DNA from 3 places in the Psychrobacillus sp. PGGUH221 genome. Region 1 is predicted to be linked to each of the others. Evidence: riboswitches for the same ligand, from Rfam matches in the RefSeq annotation. Region 1 holds a riboswitch; each other region holds the start of a gene.
The links. A riboswitch is a leader RNA that binds a small molecule or an ion and turns the genes downstream of it on or off. The one in region 1 is predicted to bind lysine.
Positions count from the first base shown of each region.

Region 2: linked by a shared signal. The riboswitch ahead of PGC35_RS15435 (Na+/H+ antiporter NhaC family protein) and the one ahead of PGC35_RS13630 (aspartate kinase) in region 1 are both predicted to bind lysine.
Region 3: linked by a shared signal. The riboswitch ahead of PGC35_RS17095 (transporter substrate-binding domain-containing protein) and the one ahead of PGC35_RS13630 (aspartate kinase) in region 1 are both predicted to bind lysine.

Region 1 covers NZ_JAQMHQ010000007.1:234,421-237,710, reverse strand. The annotation lists gene PGC35_RS13635 (YslB family protein) at 1-50, shown strand, start outside; gene PGC35_RS13630 (aspartate kinase) at 98-1,315, opposite strand; lysine riboswitch at 1,467-1,646, opposite strand; gene uvrC (excinuclease ABC subunit UvrC) at 1,685-3,290, opposite strand, start outside.
Region 2 covers NZ_JAQMHQ010000009.1:40,661-43,950, reverse strand. The annotation lists gene PGC35_RS15445 (bifunctional metallophosphatase/5'-nucleotidase) at 1-314, shown strand, start outside; gene yunB (sporulation protein YunB) at 363-1,142, shown strand; lysine riboswitch at 1,185-1,368, shown strand; gene PGC35_RS15435 (Na+/H+ antiporter NhaC family protein) at 1,474-3,045, shown strand; gene lipA (lipoyl synthase) at 3,165-3,290, shown strand, end outside.
Region 3 covers NZ_JAQMHQ010000010.1:85,842-89,131, reverse strand. The annotation lists gene PGC35_RS17100 (amino acid ABC transporter permease) at 1-483, opposite strand, end outside; gene PGC35_RS17095 (transporter substrate-binding domain-containing protein) at 544-1,389, opposite strand; lysine riboswitch at 1,517-1,700, opposite strand; gene PGC35_RS17090 (purine-cytosine permease family protein) at 1,994-3,290, shown strand, end outside.

The DNA of each region.
Region 1 (3,290 bases):
GAATCGTCACTTTTCAAGTTAAATGGGACTTAAAAACTACTATTTTATAATGATGCAAAAAAGCAATGTACGAAACCGTACATTGCTTTTTTGTTTGTTATGCAATCTCTAAACCAAATTCATTGTGTAAGGCGTTAGCCGCTGAAATCATATCCGTTTGAGGTACGACGACAGATACTTTTATTTCCGATGTGCTTACCATCTTCACAGGAATATTTTCTTTTCGAAGACGATCGAACATTTGGGCAGCAACACCGGGATTAGAAACCATACCCGAGCCAACGATTGAGACTTTTGCCAGTCCTACTTCAAAGTCAGCGAATGTAAAGCCAAGATTTTGTTTATTGGATTCCAAAACCGTAATCGCTTCCGCTAATGATTCTTTTTTGATAGAAAATGAAACTGCTGGTTTTACACCGTCTACTATCGACTGCACGATTATATCAACATCTATATGATTTGCTGCAAGTGTCGTAAATATAGATGCTAAAGACCCATTAAACGGTACTTCATATTCGATTGTTAAACGGACTATATCGGATTCAAAAGCAACTCCTCGAACAACTAAATTATTTTCCACATCGATTTCCTCCTTTAAAATTGTACCCTCTTCCTCACTAAAGCTTGGGCGTACACGTAATGGTATCTTGTAGTTTTTTGCAAATTCAACTGCTCTTGGATGTAATACACCTGCACCTAAGTTGGCAAGTTCTAACATTTCATCATATTCAAGTTGCTCCAGTTTCCGAGCATTTTTGATATATCGGGGATCTGAAGTATATATTCCATCTACATCTGTGTAGATATCACAAATTTCTGCCCCAATAGAAGCTGCAATTGCTACTGCGGAGGTATCTGAGCCACCTCTACCGAGTGTTGTAATTTCTCCCTGTGTGGAAATACCTTGAAAACCTGCAACAATTACTACCTTTTCTTCCGAAAGTTTGTCCAAAATTTTGGAAGGATCGAGCGTAAGGATTTTGGCATTTCTATGTACATCATCTGTCTGTAATCCTGCTTGCCATCCAGTTAAAGAAACTGCATCTATGCCTAATGCACTTAATTTGATAGCCAATAGAGACATGGTGATTTGTTCTCCTGTTGATAGAAGCATATCCATTTCCCTTTTTGATGGTGCATTCGATAACTCGTTCGCCAAATCCACTAGTTCATCTGTAGATTTTCCCATTGCTGAGACAACTACTACAACCTCATTACCTTTTTCTTTCTCCTTTTGAATTCTTCTAGCAACGTTAGCAATTTTTTCTGTAGTGGCAACGGAAGTACCACCAAACTTCATTACGATTTTACTCATGAACATCTTCTCCCTTATTTCATTATCTATCAATGCAACCGCCTATGTTTGCATCATAATAAGGCGCTGGAGTTGGGACGATAACTAAATAAAAAAAGCTTCTCACATATTGTGAAAAGCTTTGTCCCATACACGGTCAAAAGAATTGTCCATGTGAGATAGCCCTCCAGAATATTGCATTCTGACAATTCTACATTTATTAAATGCAGAACCAACATAAGAAAAGGAAAAGCTTTTCTATGTTTCGGCGAACGACCCTTTCCTCAACCATCACAGGATCTTTTCATCCTTCTGCTGAGTACTCTTGTCAATTCGCACCTCTATCTTCACTTAAAGTGAATATTAAATTGTTACAACCATAACATAAGATTATTCAGAAGACAATAACTTTTTCTGAAAATGAGCTATCATTATATCTGCTAACTTTTCAGGAAGCCCTGCATCCATGAATTCTTCTTTACTAGCCGCTTGCATTTTCTTAATGGAACCAAAATGCTTTAATAATAAGGTCTTTCTCTTTGGCCCAATTCCTTCGATACCATCTAACGAAGAAGCAATTGTATGTTTTCCACGCTGTTGTCGATGAAATGTAATTGCAAAACGATGTACTTCATCTTGTATTCGCTGTAATAGGTAAAACGCTTCACTTGTTCGTTTCATCGCTATAATTTCCATTGGATCTCCAAATAACAACTGGGAAGTTTGATGTTTTCCATCTTTCGCAAGACCTGCAATGGGAATATCTAATCCTAATTCATCTTCGATAACCTCTCGTGCAGCCTCTATTTGACCTTTTCCACCATCAATAATGATTAAATCAGGCAAAGGCAAGTTTTCTTTTAAAACTCTCGTGTATCTTCTTCTTACTACCTCACGCATCGCTCCATAATCATCATGTTTGGCAGCTGTTCTTGTTTTATATTTTCGATAATCTTTTTTATATGCTCTACCATCTACAAAAACAACCATTGCTGATACTGCATCCGTTCCATGTATATGCGAATTATCAAAAGCTTCAATTCGACTTGGAATTGCGATACCCATTAAGTCGCCTAATTCTTCTACAGCACCAATAGTACGTTCTTCTTGTCTCTCAATAAGATGAAATTTCTCATTCAAAGCCAACACTGCATTTTTCTCTGCGAGATCTACTAAATTCTTTTTGGTTCCTTTTTGAGGTATTATGACTTTCATTTCTAGTAATTCAGTTGCTAAATGCAAATCTGTACTATTTGGCACAAAAATTTCTCTTGGCTTGATATGTTCTGGTTTTGCATAAAACTGACCTAAAAATGTTAGAAACTCTTCCTCGGGATCGCGATAAATAGGAAATAAAGAAACATCCCTTTCGATTAACTTCCCTTGTCGAACAAAGAATACTTGGACACACATCCATCCTTTGTCAACGGAATACCCAAATACATCTCGACTAGTAAAGTCATTCATTGTCATTTTTTGTTTTTCCATCACTTGTTCAATATGAGATATTTGATCTCGATATTCCTTAGCACGCTCAAATTCTAAACTTTCGGCAGCAGCATTCATTTTTTCCGTCAGATTATTCTTCACAGTTGTATGTCCGCCATTTAAGAAGCTAGATATCTCTTGAATTATTTCGTTATAAGTGGATTCCTCTATTTTTTTCACGCATGGTGCTAGACATTGTCCCATGTGATAATATAGGCAAACACGATTAGGCATTTTCTGACATTTACGTAATGGATATAATCTGTCCAATAGCTTTTTTGTTTCATGAGCTGCGTGAGAATTAGGATAGGGGCCAAAATATTTCCCTTTATCTTTTTTAACCTGTCTTGTAATAATAAGTTTAGGGTTCTTTTCAGCTGTAATTTTAATGTATGGGTACGTCTTATCGTCCTTTAGCATGATATTATACTTTGGGTCATGTTTTTTAATAAGATGAAGCTCGAGTATTAATGCTTCTAATTCAGACGATGTAACGATATATTCGAAG
Region 2 (3,290 bases), on a different contig from region 1:
CTGGAGCAGAATTGATGGAAACCGTTGAGTTATCCAAAAATGAAAAGTGGCCCCTTCTTGAAGTAAAAGGTTTAGGATTCAGAGGGAAATATTTGGGTGCAATGCAATTTAACCAGCTATACGAGGATGAAGAAGGCGATGTATACGTAAAAGGAGAACTCGTTAAACTTGAAAAAACCTATTATCTTGCAACACTAGATATGTTCACGTTTGGCTATTTCTTTCCAGCCTTTAAATTTGCGACGAAGCAGTATTTTATGCCTGAATTCATACGGGACGTGTTAAAGTGGTACGCCCAAAAAAATGAAATATAGTCATTTAAAATCCTCCAGTTACATATAAATAACTAGGGGGATTTTTTTTTGTTGTTCTATCGTAAAAAGAAAAGAATCAAGTTTTTAAATATGCAGCGTAAATTAGCCATTTTTCTAGCTTGCTTTATCCTTTCTGTAGCGGGTTTGTTTTATTGGATCAATGCTCGCTTAACTCCAACTTATCTGCAATATGCAGAGGTACAGACGAACAAAATTGCTTCCATGGTGATAAGTAAAGCGATTAATACTAGAATTGCTAATGTGTTAGATGTAAATGACATTATTGAGCATGTTCCATCCGAAAGTGCTAATAATATGGTGACGACAAAATTTAACACGGAAATAATTAATCGAGTTTTGTCTGATACCCAAAGTTTAGTGCAATCTCATTTAGAGCAAGCGGAAAAGGGTAATCTATCAAGTTTACCTTATTTAGATGATATTGAGTATGATAAACAAACAATGGAAGATCAAGGTGGGGTCGTATTTTTTGTACCAATGGGGCAGGCAGCTAATATACCCCTAATCGGAAACTTAGGTCCAAAGATTCCCATTCGATTTCATGTGATTGGAAACGTTCAATCAACCGTTGAACAAAGTATTGATGAGTTTGGAATAAACAATGCCTTTGTAGAGATAAGTATTCTATTAAAAGTAAACGTCCAAATAATTGTTCCACTTGCCAGTAAAATGAGTACGGTCGAACAAAGGATTCCGGTCGCAATGGGTTTAATTCAAGGTCAGGTTCCACAAATTTATACAAAAGGGGAAGGTGGAAACGCTCCTTCTGTCGAAGTACCAATAAATCCATTACCAAAACAAGAATGATTGCAAGAGCTTACTTTTGATGTTAAAGTAATAGATGCAAAATGAATAGGTAGAGGCTGCATTGCTTAATAGTACTATACGTGAGGATGACAACGTAGATCGTTTAGGAAAGGAAGCAGTGCCGAAACTAAATGTTCTTGTCCTATAACATTTAGTTGGGGTTATTTTAAAGAGGAATAACACTGCCATTTATATGGAATCATATAAATGGTGAGCTACAGAGTATGAATGAAAGTGTAATCTTGAATTCTATAGTAGAGGCCAGCCATTCTTTTTGGTTGGCCTTTTTGTTTACTGTTCTGTGCCTCCGCCTGAAAAGGAGGAAACTATTTTGGAAAGTACTATATTTTCTTTACTACCACCATTATTAGCAATCATTATGGTTCTTGTAACGAAAAGAGTTTTATTATCACTCGGAGTTGGTATTGTATCTGCCTCTCTTTTAGTAGAAGGCTTTGACCCGGTAGATTCTTTACTTTTGCTATGGGAATCATTTAAAGTATCTTTTTGGGATGAAGGTTTAAACACATCTAATATTTACATTTTATTATTTATCTTATTTTTAGGTATTATTACTGCTTTAGTTGGTTTGTCTGGTGGAAGCACAGCTTTTGCGGCTTGGGCTGTTAAACGAATCAAAACTAGAAGAGGCTCCAAATTACTGACAGCTTTTCTAGGAATAATTATCTTTGTAGATGACTATTTTAATGCCTTAGCAGTTGGCCAAATTGCTAGACCTATCACTGATAGTCATCGCGTTTCGCGAGCAAAATTAGCTTATTTTATTGATTCTACATCTGCCCCAGTGTGTGTAATAGCGCCCGTCTCAAGTTGGGGAGCATTTTTAATAAGCCAATTGGGTGTTATTTTTGCAACTCATGCGGTTACTTCCTATACACCTCTTGAAGCTTTTATGTTAATGGCTCCTATGAACTTTTATGTTATCGCTACCCTTGCCATCGTTTTCTTTATGGCGTGGACTGACTTTGATTTAATGCCAATGAGAAAGCATGAAAAGATTGCAAAAGAAACAGGGAAGTTATTCGACACAAGTAAACCTAATCCAGGTGAGCTACAAGGTAATTTTCCAGAAAACAAATATGGAGAAGTTAAGGACTTGTTATTACCAATAATTACATTAATAGTAATAACTCTATTATCTATGTTTTGGACAGGTTATCAAAACTCAAATCAAGAACTCAATATATTTGTAGTTTTTGAAAATACGGATGTTCCTATTTCTTTATTTATTAGTGGACTATTAGCTACAATACTCGCTGTATTATTATACTTACGTCAGCTAAAATATAATCCAACAGCAAAGATTAATTTTATTTGGAAAGCTTTAGTTACTGGAATAAGTTCCATGTTACCAGCAATATTCATCTTAATATTTGCATGGTCATTATCATTTTTAATCGAAACTATTGGAACTGGCCAATATTTAGCCAACTTAGTTGCTGAAAACAATATACCGGTTGGAGTAATTCCAGTCTTACTATTTGTCCTAACAGCGATCATGGCTTTTGCAACAGGTTCATCATGGGGTTCTTTCGGAATATTACTCCCTATCGGTGCTAGCATTATCATGGCAATAGAACCCGAGCTATTGCTTCCTGTATTGTCTGCAGTTTTAGCAGGAGCAGTTTTTGGTGATCATTGTTCACCAATCTCTGATACAACAATAATGTCAGCAACAGGGGCTGGTGTAAATGTTATAGATCATGTCATGACACAATTGCCATATGCCATAACTAGCGCAGTAATAGCTGCTTTCGGTTATTTAATATTAGGTTTAACTGGATCTGTTATTATAGGATTCGTATCGGTTGTATTGATCCTAAACATGTTGTTTTTAGTGTGGAATTTTAAATCAAAAAAAGAAGACTTTAAACAGGGCTAAAACTAGCTCTGTTTTTTTATAATCATGCGTTAAACTAGGAATGAGAAGGTTGTTTGAATTAAAATAATATGTTACATTGACAACAGTGTAGTTAGTTTAAAGAATGGGGTCGATATGAAGTGACATCGTGTAAACCAACGAAATCAGAGCATCAACGTAAACCAGATTGGTTAAAGATAAAGTTAAATACAAATGAGGACTATAAAGGTCTTAAAAAGTTAATGCGTGAAAATAATTTACATACA
Region 3 (3,290 bases), on a different contig from region 1:
AGCTGGTAAAATATTTCGTACTACCTGTGGTAATACTACATGAAGCATCGTTTGTATATGATTCATACCGATTGCTTGTGCTGATTCAAATTGTCCTTTATCAATGGAAATGACACCACCACGAACAATCTCGGCCATGTATGCCCCCGTATTAATAGATACGATAAAAATAGCTGCAGCAGTTCTGTCCATATCCACACCAAAAGCTAAAGCAGAACCATAATAGATAACCATCGCTTGTACAATCATCGGTGTACCACGGAAAAATTCAATATACATCGTTAGAATTGCATTTACTATCTTCAAGAAAATTCGTTTTACTTTTCGTTCTGGCATAGGGATTGTTCGAATAACTCCTGCCAGCAAACCAATAATGGCTCCAAAGATTGTACCAATGATAGAGATTAAGAGCGTCATCCCTGCTCCACGTAGGAACATCGGCCAGTTATTGGTAACCATTGATATTATATACTCAATGCTCATACTTATCCTCCTCAAAAATTAAACCGACTGCAAAGAGATGCAGCCGGTATCACTTCATCTTTATTCAGAAGCGGGTTGATTTTTAATGGCAGTATCCATAATGTTTTGACGATCTTCTTCTGAAATGCCCGCCAATATATCATTAATTTGTTTTGTTAAGTCACTGCCCTTTTTAAGTCCAACTGCAACTGCTGTTTCTTCTTCATCCGCAACAAATCCATCGGTAAATTCAACCATCGCAAAGTTTTCGTTCGCTGATGAAGCACTTATTCCTTCTGGACGTTCAGAAACATAACCATCTAGCATTCCAGACTCTAGTGCTACACGCATTGCAGGGAAGTTATCCATTGCTGGTTGTTTTTCTACACCTTTAATTTGATCTATTACGCCATAATGTGAAGTATTTAATTGTCCTGACACTTTTGCCCCGCTAAAATCTTGAATAGAAGTAGCTCCCTCATAAGGTCCACCTTTTTTAACTACCATTACAAAGTTAGAAGTGTAATAGTTTTCAGAGAAGTCGATTGTTTCTTTACGTTCAGCTGTCGGTGACATACCTGCAATAATTGCATCGATTTTACCTGACTCTAAGGATGGAACTAGTCCGTCCCATTCTGTTTTCACAATAACTAACTCTTTTCCTAATCCTTCAGCAATTTTTTTGGCAATTTCTACATCGTATCCACCTGCATATTCTGCATTGCCGTCAATTTTTACACCGCCGTTTGAATCATCTAATTGAGTCCAGTTGAATGGAGCATATCCTGCTTCCATACCAACTGTAAAAGTGTTGTCGTCACCTTTAGAAGATGATGATTCTGTATTTTCTGTATTACTTGACCCACATGCTGCTAAAAGCATCATGATAGACACGAACATTACTAAAACTATTAGTTTGTTTTTCATTCTATTTCTCTCCTTTTATATATGATTATGTTTTTAACTACTAAAAAAGGACAACTTACATAAAAAAAGACCTGAGATGAACTCAGGTCGCAATATGTATAGTTGCCCTAAATCCTCTACTTTTCCCAAATGAGATAGCACACCACTATAAACCGGGATGTTTATAGCGGACAGTCCTGTAGTTATTCACTACAGACCCAGCAAGTAATACCGAGAACTATTACAAACTTCGGCGACATTTCCTTCTCCCTAGAATCATGGCTTCTCAAACTCCACTAAGGACTGTTAAATATCGCGCCTCTACCCCACTACATAAGTGAGGTCGTATTTAATTATTGTCCATAGTCTACAATAAGAAATACTATCTGTCAATCATTCTAGAAGTAATAACAAGTTTCTGAATTGAAAATAATCTTTTAAAAGTAAATACATTTTTTCAAACGCTAAAGGAAATAATAAACTCTAGCTAACTAATCTCAATCGTTATTTTTAAAAAACGTTGGCATTACTGTTATAATAGGTTATGGATGAAGTGGTAGACGAATTTATCAAACAAATGGAAGTGAGTTGTTTTATGAATTAATATATAAAAGGAGTTGATATTATGGGATCTGTCAAAGTCGCAGATCACAAAGTGTCAGAAGAAATGAAAGATGATTTTTCATTAGATCGAGTGCCTCGAGACCAAAGGAAGATGGGTTGGTTTAGTATTACCAATATCACATTTGGTATCGCAACGGCAATTTTTTATTTTCAAATGGGAAGCGTTATGGCACTTCAATTCGGGGCTATAAATGCTATCATATCCTCCATATATGCGATAATCGTTGCCGGTATACTCGGAACGTTCATAGCTTATCTATCAGCCAAATCCGGGATGAACGTTAACTTATTATCAAGAGGCGGAGGTTTTGGTTACATAGGTGCATCGTTAACCTCATTCATTTATGCAACAAACTTTATCATGTACTGTGCCTTTGAAGGCCTGATTTTAGTTTCCGCAGTTCACACCTTCTTCCCCGCCCTACCTGAATGGGCACTAATCATTTTCTTCGGATCTATTGTTATTCCATTAAATTGGTTTGGTATTAAACAACTAGATAAATTACAAAAATGGTCTTTACCGATTTTCGGTATTTTTTTATTGTGTGCCATCATAATGTCTTTTTTCACTCCAACGGTTTATGAAGGAGCATTTTGGACGTATATGCCAGAAGGAGTACAGGTGGGTGGCCAAGCTTTACTACTTTGTATAGGAATGCAACACGGAATAATGGGTCTGACAGCATTACTCTCTTCAGACTACGCACGTTTTCTTAAACCAAAGGATTTAAAAATTGGATCTTTTGCAATTGGTTTTATTCCACAAATTTTCTGTTTTGGAGTTATGGGTGGTCTTGGTATATGGTTCGGTGTTCGTTTAGGTGAACCAAATCCAGGTGTTTATATCGTTCTACTCTTAGGTTTAGGTGGCGTATTATTCACTATGTTAACTCAGCTTAGAATTAACGTTACCAATATATACAGTAGTTCCCTATCACTTTCTAACTTCTTCGAGAACGTATTTAGATTTACACCAGGCAGACGATTTTGGGTTGTTGTCTCAGGTATTTGTGCAATTTGCTTGATGTTAGGTGGTATTGTGGATCATTTAGATACAGCCATGACATTCCAAGGAGTCTTTTTACTCGCTTGGGCATCGATTCTAGTTACGGATGCCATGATCGTGAAAAAACTATTAAAAATTGGGCCAGGTTATTACGAGGCTCGACACGAATATTTATATAAATGGAATCCTGTTGGAGTAGTATCTTTACTTATCTCAAGTGGTTTAGGTACGATAGCCGCACTAGGTTATATGGGATCATTTCTGGAAAGTACTGCGGCATTCTTCGCAGCAC